Regions from separate parts of the Anaerotruncus sp. 80 genome, predicted to be linked through region 1. Evidence: predicted binding sites of a transcription regulator. Region 1 holds the regulator's gene; the other holds the start of a gene.
The links. Region 1 encodes Rex, which represses fermentation and respiration genes when NADH is low (regulators of the CRP and FNR family bind a similar motif). Its sites were predicted from a motif close to ATTGTTAANNNNTTAACAAT; they were not measured.

Region 2: D1155_RS04975 (acyl-CoA dehydrogenase) is a predicted target of Rex. The motif match lies at 3,495-3,514, and genes of this name have one in related genera.

The regions. Positions count from the first base shown of each region.
Region 1 covers NZ_QWES01000040.1:6,509-12,678, reverse strand. The annotation lists gene D1155_RS14675 (DNA glycosylase) at 1-400, opposite strand, end outside; gene D1155_RS14670 (Asp23/Gls24 family envelope stress response protein) at 404-1,207, opposite strand; gene D1155_RS14665 (4Fe-4S binding protein) at 1,278-1,448, shown strand; gene D1155_RS14660 (redox-sensing transcriptional repressor Rex) at 1,524-2,192, opposite strand; gene acpP (acyl carrier protein) at 2,278-2,514, opposite strand; gene D1155_RS14650 (ABC-F family ATP-binding cassette domain-containing protein) at 2,608-4,554, opposite strand; gene tsaD (tRNA (adenosine(37)-N6)-threonylcarbamoyltransferase complex transferase subunit TsaD) at 4,577-5,593, opposite strand; gene D1155_RS14640 (hypothetical protein) at 5,622-5,798, opposite strand; gene rimI (ribosomal protein S18-alanine N-acetyltransferase) at 5,866-6,170, opposite strand, start outside.
Region 2 covers NZ_QWES01000008.1:138,100-144,269, forward strand. The annotation lists gene D1155_RS04965 (electron transfer flavoprotein subunit alpha) at 143-1,426, opposite strand; gene D1155_RS04970 (electron transfer flavoprotein subunit beta/FixA family protein) at 1,445-2,251, opposite strand; gene D1155_RS04975 (acyl-CoA dehydrogenase) at 2,272-3,414, opposite strand; gene D1155_RS04980 (sigma-70 family RNA polymerase sigma factor) at 3,626-4,360, opposite strand; gene spoIIAB (anti-sigma F factor) at 4,350-4,790, opposite strand; gene spoIIAA (anti-sigma F factor antagonist) at 4,780-5,109, opposite strand; gene thiI (tRNA uracil 4-sulfurtransferase ThiI) at 5,182-6,170, opposite strand, start outside.

The DNA.
Region 1 (6,170 bases):
GAATGTTATTGTTCTGTGAAATAATAAAAGAAACAATAGTTTCCCACAAATCCTGATTCAGAATTCGGATTCCCCAGCCAAATTTGACTGCCTTTCTCATGACTTTATCACCACGACAAAGCTTTCGTTTGAGTTTCCCATAGTCTCTGTCTAAATCCAGATATTGACTCCAGAAATTTTCAAAATCTGCTTCCGTACAGTTGCTTATCTGCAGTCTGCCGCTGCCGCCTTCCGCTTCCCCTTCATATGACTCAAAGGCAATATTTGCAATTCTCCCTCCGGCAACACCAGTATAAGAGCCGTCCTCCTGCCGCTGCCACCGAAAGCACTGCCCGCATTCAAAGACATGCACAGGGAAAAAATCTTCAACGTCTTCTATTGTATATATTCTCTGTTCCATATTCTACTCGATCCATCTGACTTCTACATTGACCTTAACCACGTTAAATGCCGTCATGTACTCCACCGTCTCAGCCAGTTTCTGCTGAAACTCTATAGCGCTTTCCCATATCAGCGCCTGCGCCGATGCCGCTACAGCAATATCAATAATCAAATTATCCGGCGCCGTATTTTCATAAATCTTTAAAACTCTTGAAATCCCTTCTGACTCACCTGCTACACAGTCTGCAATATCCTTCATTACCGAGTCGGAAATAAAAAATTCTCCCATATAGCTGAACGTCGGTCTCACCACTGTCTTTTCCGGTTCCTGAATTTTCCCGCCGATTCCGCGCAAAATCCGAAGAGGATCCAGAAAATATCCGGCAAAATCACGTTTCAGCTGCAGAGTCGGTGCCGGAATGACGTGTTTTCCAAGCATATTCCTCTGCCTGTTTGCCGTCTCCCTTTCCTCTTCTGTAGTAATATCTTCAATATAAATTCGTTGACTGACAGCAGGCAGACCCAGCCTTGCTACAATCTTGTCCGTCATTTTGTCGCTGGTTCCAATAATTAAGATGGATTTCGGCTCCATCTCCCGAATCCGGTCTGCCACCGTCTGCGCATGTTCGTCCAGAGTAAACAACGCCGTCTTAATGGCGCCTACCATAGTTTTTTGGCGCTTTGCAGAAATCCCCGCCTCCACGCGATTTTTATAAATAAAAAGCCCATCATCAATGATACTTTCAATATTTCTCGCCTTACACAGATGAATCGCCTGATAGGATTTTCCTGTTCCACTTTTCCCCGTCAAAGTATAAACTTTCATCTTTACTATTACTTGCCCTTCTGTTATAATGGTACTGATTTAAAAAATGTCTTATAAGGAGGATAATATCATGGCTTATAAAATTACAGATGCTTGCATCAGCTGTGGCGCATGTGCTGCAGAATGTCCTGTAGAAGCTATCTCCGAAGGCGAAGGTACATATGTAATCGACGCAGACAAATGCATCGATTGCGGCGCTTGCGCTGGTGCTTGCCCGGTAGATGCTCCGGTAGAAGGTTAATCGAAAACTAACCAAACTGATAAGGCTGTACCCAAAAGGGACAGCCTTATTTTCTTTTGCCATGAAACAGCCGCCTTACTCTTCTCTTTCTTTCTCCTTTAGCGCTGTTTTCTTTTTCTGAATGTCGTTCATGTGATATGCTAAAGAGTGAAGGCTGTCAGAAAGATGTACATTTTCCAGCGCCACATGCTTTGGTACTTCAATATCTGTCGGCGCAAAATTCCAAATCCCCTTTACACCGGCGAAAGAAAGCTTGTCCGCCACCTCCTGCGCATTTTCTCTGCTGACACAGATGATTCCAATATCAATTTCTTCCTCTTCAACAAATTCTACAATATTTTCGTAGTCCATAATTTCCATTCCGTCAAGGTCTTTTCCTATCAGTGTTGGATTGATCTCAAAAACACCGTATACTTTAAATCCCTGCTTATGAAAATGGGTATATTTTGCAATTGCCTGTCCCAGATTGCCCGCCCCCATGATAACCATGCGGTACTCTTTATCCAGGCCCAAAATTGCGCTGATTTCGTCATAAAGCCCTTCTACGCTATAGCCGTAGCCCTGCTGTCCAAAACCGCCAAAGTTATTTAAGTCCTGACGAATCTGAGATGCTGTATAACCAATCAGATTGCTGAATTCTTTGGAGGAAATCTTTTCTACACCCTTTTTCTTAAGTTCAATGAGATAACGTCTGTATCTTGGCAGTCTCTTGATGACTGCGTTGGAAATCTTTGCATTTTTCATTTGACTAATCACCCTCTCTCAAATCATAGCAGTTTTCTTATGTTATTACAAAAAAGCCCGCCATAGGCTGACGGGTTTTCCATAGTTATTCCTGTTCACAATTTTCTTCAACATATCTTACTAAATCGCCTACTAACTGGAACTTCTCTGCATCTTCGTCAGCAATCTCGATATCAAACTCATCTTCGATTGCCATAATAATTTCTACAGCGTCCAGAGAATCAGCCTCGAGATCCTTCATCATATTGGTATCCATTGTTACCATAGATTCTTCTACATCCAGCTGATCCATAATAATAGATCTAATTTTATCAAAAGTCATAACCAACCTCCATTTGTCGTTACATAATTACAGAATTTATTATAGTAGACTGCCCTATGTAATGCAAGAAAAATTTTGGAATTTCTTAGTTTTTTACTCCAATTCCATCCATTTTTCGTATGCATCCGCAAGCTCAGCCTGATATTTCTCGTTCTCTTCCGTTAATTCTGCCAAATATTGATGATTTGTCAGATTCGCTTCATCACACATTTTCAGCTCATTTTCTGAAATCGCATTCTCCAGCTTTGCAATCAATTCCTCAAGCCGTTCCTTTTCTCTGGCAATGCGGCGTTCCTCCGCCTCCTGCTTTTTCTTTAGTGCCCGTTCTTCGGCAGCACTCAGCTTTTGATCCTCTTCCTTGCTTAAAACCGGCTGTGCCTCCTTGTGACCCATTTCTTTGAGATACTTTTTCCCGCTTTCCAGAGATGCCTTTTTTTCCACGTAATAATCATATGTACCAAGGTACTCTGTTAGTCCGGTCTTTTCCAGTTCTAAAATTCTAGTCGGAATTTTGTTGAGGAAGTATCGGTCATGAGATACAACGATAACCGTGCCAGGGTAATCCAAAAGCGCCTCTTCAAAGACCTCCTTAGAATCGATATCAAGATGGTTCGTCGGTTCATCCAGAATCAGTACATTAGCACCACTCATCATCAGTTTCAAAAGCGCCAGGCGCGCTTTTTCTCCGCCGGAAAGAGAGCCCACCTGTAAAAACACCTGGTCGTTTTTAAATAAAAACCTTCCTAAAATAGAGCGGATTTCCGCATCTTTATACAGGCGATAGGAATCATGCACTTCGTCCATGACTGTAGCGCTGTCATCGAGCAAAAGCTGCCCCTGGTCGTAGTAGCCAAATGCTACGTTATGCCCGATTTTCAGGTATCCGTCACTGGGAGAAAGCTCTTCCATCAGAATCCTAAGAAGTGTAGTCTTTCCCACACCGTTAGGTCCCACGATGCAAATTCGCTCGCCCCGCTTGATATCAAAATTCACGTTGGCAAACAGGTCTTTTCTGCTGGCGCCAAAGCCAAAGGACTTTGCCAGATTTTCACCATAGAGCACATCGTTTCCGCTCTGGTACTCCTGGCGGAAACGAATCTTCATCTTACCCTGCTCCGCTTCCGGACGCTCCAGCCGTTCCAAATGTTCCAAACGCTTTTCTCTGGAAGCCGCACGCTTAGCAAGCTTTTCCGTTCCCCGCTCTTTAAACCTGCGAATCATATCCTCCTGCCTGCGAATTTCGGTCTGCTGCTTATTATATGCACGCATCTCCGCTTCCCGCAGGGCTCTTTTTTTCTCCGCAAAAGCAGAGTAGTTGCCGTCGTAGCACCTAAGCTTATGGTGAGACACCTCAAAGATCCGGTTGGTCATCTGGTCCAGAAAATACCGGTCGTGGGAAACCATGACAATAGTCCCCTTATATCCCTTCAGATACTGTTCCAGCCACTTTAAAGTACCGATATCCAAATGGTTGGTCGGCTCATCCAAAAACAAAATGTCCGGTTTTTCAAGAAGCAGACACGCCAAAGCAAGGCGGGTTCTCTCACCACCAGAAAGAGTGCTGATCTTTTTGTCGTAGTACTCCGATCCAAACGCCATGCTGTTGAGAATGCCGTACATCTCACTCTTGTAGGCATAGCCGCCTTCATTTGCAAAAGCATCCTGCAGCTTTGCATACTGGTTCATCACGCAGCCGGCGGACGCCCCCATCTCGCTGATTTTCACGGAAAGCTCCGTCAGTTCCTGTTCCATCTCCTCGATGGGCTTAAAAATCTTCTGCACTTCCTCCAGCACTGTAGACTCCGTGTCGAAGTTATTTTTTTGTTTCAAATAACCTATAGTTGCGCTTTGGGAGAGAAAAAACTGTCCGCCGTCAGCAGAAAGCTCCCCCGATAAAATATTCAAAAGGGTAGTCTTGCCAGCGCCGTTAGCGCCCACAATACCCACTCTGTCTCCTTCATTGATGTGGAAGGAAACCCCTTCCAAAATAGTATCCACGCCATAGGTCTTCGTAATATCTTTTGCTGATAAAACAATCATGTCATTACTCTCCTATCGCCAGTTAAATTGCCATGCTCGGATCCGCATCCATATACAGGTCGCAAGCCCCGAACGCCTTGTATTTATAGTATGCAGCGCAGGCAATCATTGCTGCATTGTCAGTGCACAAAATCGGCTGGGGAATGTACAGACTCACCCCTGCGTTTTCACAAGCCTTCTGTAAATCCTGCCGCAGCTTAGAATTTGCCGCAACACCCCCTGCCAGCACTAGTTTATCCTGTTTTCTTTCCTTTACTGCTTCCATAGTCTTTGCCACGATTACATCAATGACTGCTGCCTGAAAGCTCGCCGCCACATCCGGCACAGAAATCTCCCGTCCCGCCTGCCGCTCTGTATTCAAATAGTTCAGCACTGCTGTCTTCAGACCGCTGAAACTGAAATCCAGACTGCCTTTTTCCAGAAAAACTCTTTTAAAAGCAATCGCATCCGGATTTCCTTCCTTCGCCACTTTATCGATTTTCGGACCGCCTGGATAGCCGAGACCGATGACTCTAGCCACTTTATCATAAGCCTCACCCACTGCATCATCTCTGGTGCCGCCCAGCACTGTACAGCAGTTATAGTCCGTCATCTCCACAATATTGGTATGTCCGCCCGACACGATGAGACACATAAAAGGCGGTGCAAGCTGTGGATAAGCAATGAAATTAGCACTGATATGCCCATGCATGTGATTGACCCCCACCAGCGGAATATCTCTGGCAAAGGCAATCGCTTTGGCTGTTGCCACTCCCATGAGAAGCGCGCCGATCAGCCCAGGACCGTTGGTCACACCGATCAGGTCAATGTCGGAAAGGCTGATGCCCGCCTCAGCCAGCGCCTGGTCGATGACGCCGTTGATATTCTCAAGATGATGGCGAGATGCAATCTCAGGCACCACACCACCGAAAGCCGTATGAATATCAATTTGTGATGAAATAATATTGCTGAGCACCTTCCTGCCGTCCGCCAAGATTGCCACCGATGTTTCATCACAGCTGGACTCAATGCCCATGGTCAAAAATGTTCCGTCTTTCATTACTCTTCCTCTAATTTCTATTCCAACATCACTTTACCATGCAGCGGTCGTCATGTCCAAGGTGCCTGCAGTTCTCACAGGACTGGTAGTCCGCCATGGTAAACGTGTCAAAGTCGTATCTGCGTTCAAATCTGTTGCAATGGGTGCAGATTTCCATCAAATCCCCATATCTGTCAATGTCATCATAAGGTAAATTCTGTTCCATGCTGTTTTCCTCCTTATTACCTAGTTACCGGTATTTTTACCGTCTCCGGGAGGAAATATACAAGGGTTTATCTTCGCCACATGATGATGGCATCTTCTCCGTTATCCTCATAATAGCCTTTGCGAAGTCCCTCCTCCGCAAAGCCAAATTTCTTATATAGCCCGATGGCAGGCGCATTGCTTGCCCTCACTTCCAAGGTGTGCGCCTTAACACCCTGTTTGCCTGTCACATCAATCATAGTTCCTATCAGCGCCATGCCGATATGTTTTCTGCGAAAGTCCGGTGACACGGCGACATTGGTTATGTGTCCCTCATCCACGATAGACCATACGCCTACATAACCGACAACTCTGCTGTCCACCTCCGCTACGA
Region 2 (6,170 bases), on a different contig from region 1:
ATAAAACCACAAAAGTGCCATGCAGAATAATGGTTTAAACATTTACACTATCGACTCGACTTCGCAGAAATCTACCAGCAAATTGCATTCAAAAAGAGGACGCATTTGCGTCCTCTTTTTATGCAATTTGGGTTAGGTCTCCCTATTTCGTAGTTGCGTCGTACAGCGCTTCTGCGTTTTCCCATTCAGCAATGATTTCTGGGATTACTTTGTACAGGTCGCCTACGATTGCGTAGTCAGCAACTTCCATGATCGGAGCGTCTGGATCCTTGTTGATTGCTACGATACAGCCGGAAGTCTGCATACCAGCAAGGTGCTGGATAGCGCCGGAGATACCACAAGCAAAGTAAATTTCAGGTTTAACTGTAGTACCAGTCTGACCTACCTGGTGGGAGTGGTCAATCCAGCCAGCATCTACAGCAGCACGGGAAGAGCCAACAACACCGCCAACTTTGTCAGCGAACTGCTTCATCAGTTCAAAACCGGAAGCATCACCCAGACCACGTCCGCCGGAGCAGATAATCTTAGCATCAGTCAGAGATACCATTTCCTTCATGGATTTAACGATATCTTTGATTTCGATTCTGACATCTTCCTTGCTAATTTCTGGTTTAACGTTTACGATTTCACCAGTAGCACCAGCCTGTCTTTCCTGCTTCTGCATTACGCCAGGTCTTACTGTGGACATCTGCGGTCTAGTCTTAGGGCAGATGATGGTAGCCATCAGGTTACCGCCGAATGCCGGACGAGTCTGCTTGATTCCAGTGGATGGATCGTTAGGGTCCAGTGTGGAAGTATCTAATGTAGTGTTAGCTTTTGCAAATTCGATGTACTTGGAAACTTTAACGTCCAGGTGTGTACAGTCAGCGGTCAGACCAGTGTTGCATCTTGCAGCAATACGAGGTGCAAAGTCACGACCAATGTGAGTAGCGCCGTACAGAACGATTTCCGGTTTGTATTCATCGATTAACTGCTTCATAACCTTAGTGTAACCGTCAGTTGTGAAGTTTTCAAGAAGTGGGTCCTGAACCATATATACTTTTTCAGCGCCGTATTCGAAACATTCCTGTGCCAGGTGGTCGATGTTGTTACCAATCAGTACAGCACAGATCTGTGTATCTTCGCTGATGTCTTTTGCTAATTTCTTACCTTCGCCCAGTAATTCCAGTGCCACGTTCTGAATTTTGCCCTGTCTCTGTTCAGCAAATACCCAGATGTGCTTGTAAGCGGAAAGGTCAACCTTTTCAGCTTCAGGAGCAGCTTCAATCGCGTCGAAGTTACATTTAGCGATACAAGCGTTACAGTTTGTGCACTTTCCTTCGTCTACAACAGCAATTCTGTCAACGATCTTCAGAGCGTCAAACGGACAAGCTTTTGCGCAAAGGGAACATCCTTTACATTTATCATTAATGATTTTAATAGCCATTATTATTCCTCCTTCAGATTAGATGATGTGCTTACCCTTCAGCTGGATCAGCAGGTTCTTTGCCTGTTCGTTTTCGGAATCTCCGTTAACGATCTGGCCAGGAGCCTTCGGAGCCGGTGTGAAGGATCTGAATACGTTAGTAGGGGAAGCTTCCAGACCAACTTTAGTCAGGTCAACTTCGATGTCCTTTGCATTCCAAACTTTGATATCTTTCTCTGCGAAGATACCAGCCATGTTCATGTATCTTGGCTCGTTCAGTTCTTTGATCGCTGTCAGCATGCAAGGAGTCTTAATGCCGATCAGTTCATAACCATCTTCCATCTGTCTCTTTACTGTGATGTCTTTCATGTTGTCAGCGATTTCAAATTCTTCAACATATGTAACCTGCGGCAGGTCTAATTTTTCGGCAATCTGAGGACCTACCTGTGCGGTATCTCCGTCGATAGCCTGACGACCAGCAAAAATCAGGTCAGCAGGACCGTTTTCTTTTTCCCATTTTTTGATTGCAGCTTCCAGCGTGTTGGAAGTAGCCCATGTATCGGAACCGCCAACTGCTCTGTCGGAAACCAGAATACCTTCGTCAGCACCTTTTGCAATACATTCAAACAGAAGGTCAGAAGCCTGAGGAGGTCCCATGGATACTACGGTGATTGTTACATCGTCATATTTATCCTTAATCTTTAATGCTTCTTCTAAAGCGTTAGCATCGTCGTGGTTTAAGATGCTTGGAACGCCGTCTCTGATAAGAGTACCAGTTTTAGGGTTAATTTTGATAACATTAGTATCTGGTACCTGCTTTGCGCATACGATAATCTTAAATGCCATTTCTATTTCCTCCTACTATCTTATTTCTTGAAAGTGTTCGCAGCGATTACCATTCTCTGAACTTCAGAAGTTCCTTCGTAGATTTCAGTAATCTTCGCGTCTCTCATCATTCTTTCTACCGGATAATCCTTGGTGTATCCGTATCCGCCATGGTACTGTACACACTTAGTAGTTACTTCCATGGCAGTTTCAGCAGCGAACAACTTAGCCATTGCAGCAGCTTCTCCGTATGCCATGTGCTTATCCTTCATGTCAGCAGCTCTGTAGATTAACAGTCTTGCAGCTTCAATCTTAGTCTTCAAATCAGCCATAGCAAACTGCAGTGCCTGCATCTGAGACAGCTTCTTGCCGAACTGCTTTCTTGCGTTCATGTATTCAACTGTAACGTCGAATGCGCCCTGTGCGATACCCAGAGCCTGGGAAGCGATACCGATACGACCGCCGTCCAGTGTGGACATTGCAACTTTGAATCCTTCGCCAACCTGACCCAGCAGTCTGTCTTCAGGAATTACGCAGTTCTGGAAAATAAGTTCAGTAGTGGAAGATGCGCAGATACCCATCTTGTCTTCAGTCTTACCGATGGAGAAACCTTCGTCGCCTTTTTCAACGATGAATGCAGAAATACCGTGGTTTCCTTTTTTCTTGTCGGTCATAGCCATTACAACGAAAACGTCAGCATATCCACCATTGGTGATGAATACTTTCGCACCGTTTAAAATCCATTTACCATCAACCAGTTCAGCTCTAGTCTGCTGTCCGGATGCGTCTGTACCTGCGTTAGGTTCTGTCAGACCGAAAGCGCCTAACTTCTTGCCGGATAACAGGTCTGGCAGGTATTTTCTCTTCTGTTCTTCGTTACCCCAGTTAAAAATCGGCCAGCAGCACAGAGAAGTATGTGCAGAACAGATAACGCCTGTGGATGCACAAACTCTGGATAATTCTTCTACAGTGATTGCATAGGAGATGTGGTCTCCGCCTGCTCCACCGTACTCAGTTGGGAATGGAACGCCCAGCATGCCGTACTTTGCCATTTTTTCTACAGTTTCCACTGGGAATCTGTGTTCCTGGTCAATTTCTGCAGCTAATGGTTCAACTTCGTTAGTGGCGAATTCTCTTACCATTTTTCTTACGAATTCTTGTTCCTTCGTTAGTTGAAAGTTCATGTAAATGCCTCCTTAAATTATAATAACGGTCCTTCCCTTTCGGAAGGAGTATTTAACCGTATCAAACTATGCTGTTTTTGTTTGTTATAAAAATAACAGCATACATATATAGTAAACCACTTTTCAGCGATTTTTGCAAGCGTTTTTCGCATTTATTGCGACAAATTGTCGAAAGAAAAAGGTGAGTTATTTTCGACTCACTTGCAAATTTTTACTCTGCCATTTTTTGTCTTATCTCTGTCAGGGCTCTCTTTTCAATTCTTGAAACCTGCACCTGTGAAATCCCCATAATTCTTGCAATTTCCTGCTGCGTCATATCCTTATAATACCGCAGTACGAGCACCTGTCGTTCACGCATGGGCAGATGTTCGATTTCTTTCTTAATCATAATGCTATCCAAGTTGTTTTCCGGCGAACTCTGTCTGTAATATGTGTTATATTCTTCCTCTACTGGCTGACTGTCCAGGCTGACCACATTAGAAAGTGCTGTTGCAGCCTCCATAACTTCTAAGACCCGTTCTGTGGAAACCCCCATAAATTCAGCAATCTGGCTCAGTTTCGGCTGTTTTCCGTCTTTACCACAAAGAGTTTCCTGTGCTTTTTTTAGCGCATAGATTTCCGACTTCAAGCTCCGACTTGCCTTAATTCTCCCATTGTCCCGAAAAAAACGTTTCAATTCCCCCATGATGATTGGAACAGCGTAGGTAGAAAACATCACGTTAAACTCCGGCTGAAATTTATTGACTGCCTTTAAAAGCCCAATATACCCGATTTGAATCAGATCCTCTGCTTCGTACTCAGAGGTCGTAAACTTCAGCGCCATCTTTTTTACAAGCCCTGTATTTTGCTCGCACAGCAAACTCAAAGCTTCTTCGTCACCATTCTGCGCTTTTTTAATCAGTTCATATGTATCGGCTTTTGGAATCGGCACGTATTTATATGCCATGGTAAACGTCCAGATACTTAATCAAAGTCACCGCTGTTCCCTTGCCCGGCTCTGACTCTACAAAAACTTTGTCCGTAAAACTTTCCATCACGGTAAAGCCCATACCACTCATTTCCTTTTCTTCCTCTGTAGAAAACATCGGTTCCATAGCTTTTTTTACATCGGGTATTCCTTTACCAAAATCAGCAATTTTAATAAAAATTTTATCTCGGTCGATAGTCTTAAATTCCATGACAATCTTTCCCTCGCCCTTTCGCTGATATCCGTGAATCACTGCATTGCTTACGGCTTCAGATACTGCAGTTTTAATCTCTGTCAGCTCTTCTACGGTAGGATCAAGCTGCGCCGCATAGGAAGCTGCAATCGCTCTGGCAAAACCCTGATTTTGCGGCATTGCCTCAAACTCTATCGTTACAAAATTACTCTCCATCTTCTTCCTCCTCTTCCTTATATTCCATCAATGTAAAAATTCCCGACATGTCGAGAATTTGCTTTACCAGCTTGTTTGCACTGCGAATGGTTACAGTCCCTCCATTTTTTTTCAGTTTTTTATATCGCCCCAGCACCACGCCGATTCCGGAACTGTCCATAAAAGTTACACCTTTAAAGTCAAAAACCAGATGCTTTACTTCGTACAGTTCCAGCTCTTTATCTATATCTTCTCTAATTTTATCACAGACATGGTGGTCAATTTCTCCGCAAAGTTCTGCCACCAGCATACTGTCTTTTAAATGAAACATTGTATCCATATAAAAACCCCCTTTCCTCTATTATAATTCTGACTTAGCGTCTTGTCTTTAAGAGAAAAAGGGGGAATCTTACTAATTTTGTCGAATCTGTACAACTTCGGCTGATGCCACTGCCGCATCAACCAATGCGTCTACATCCAGATGACTTTCCGATTCCAAAATACGTTCCAGTTTTGGTTTTGTTGTCGGATGCTTAGGCAGGAATACGGTACAGCAGTCTTCATATGGCTGAATGGATGTTTCAAAGGTGCCAATTTCTTCGGCTTTATCCATGATATCAACTTTGTCCATGGCTATGAGCGGTCTCATCACTGGCATCTTCACGCAGGCATCGGTCACCACCAGCGCCTCTGCAGTCTGGCTTGCCACCTGCCCCAGATTTTCGCCAGTAATCAGCATCATGGCGCGATTCTTTTCGGCAATCTTTTCAGCAATGCGCATCATAAAGCGACGCACCAAAATAGTGGTTTCTTCTTCCGGACAGTTCTGTACAATCTGCTCCTGAATCGGTAGCAGATTAATCACATGCATTTTAAAATTTCCGCAGTAGGATGCCACAATGCGCGCCAGATCTTCTACTTTTTCCTGGGCACGCTGGCTGGTGTACGGATAGGAATGGAAATGCACCGCCTCGATGACCATGCCTCGCTTTGCCATCATCCACGCCGCTACCGGGCTGTCAATTCCGCCGGAAAGCAGCACCATGCCTTTGCCGTTAGTGCCAAGAGGAAGCCCTCCAAAGCCAGCGATTTTCTGCTGATAAATATAAGATTTATCATGACGTACATCGACAAAAAGATGAACGTCCGGATTGTGCACATCTACTTTTAGCACCTTGCAGCCGATCAGCACCTTTGCACCGATGATTCTGCCGATATCCGGCGACTTGACCGGGAAATTTTTATCTGCACGTTTAGCCTCTACTTTAAAGGTCTTGACGCCTTTGGTCTCAATCAGTTCCATCATGTATTTGACAGCCTCTTCACCGATTGCATCAAGATTGCTCGGTGCCTCCACAGCCGGGCTGATAGATGCCACACCGAAAACCTTTGAAATCTGTT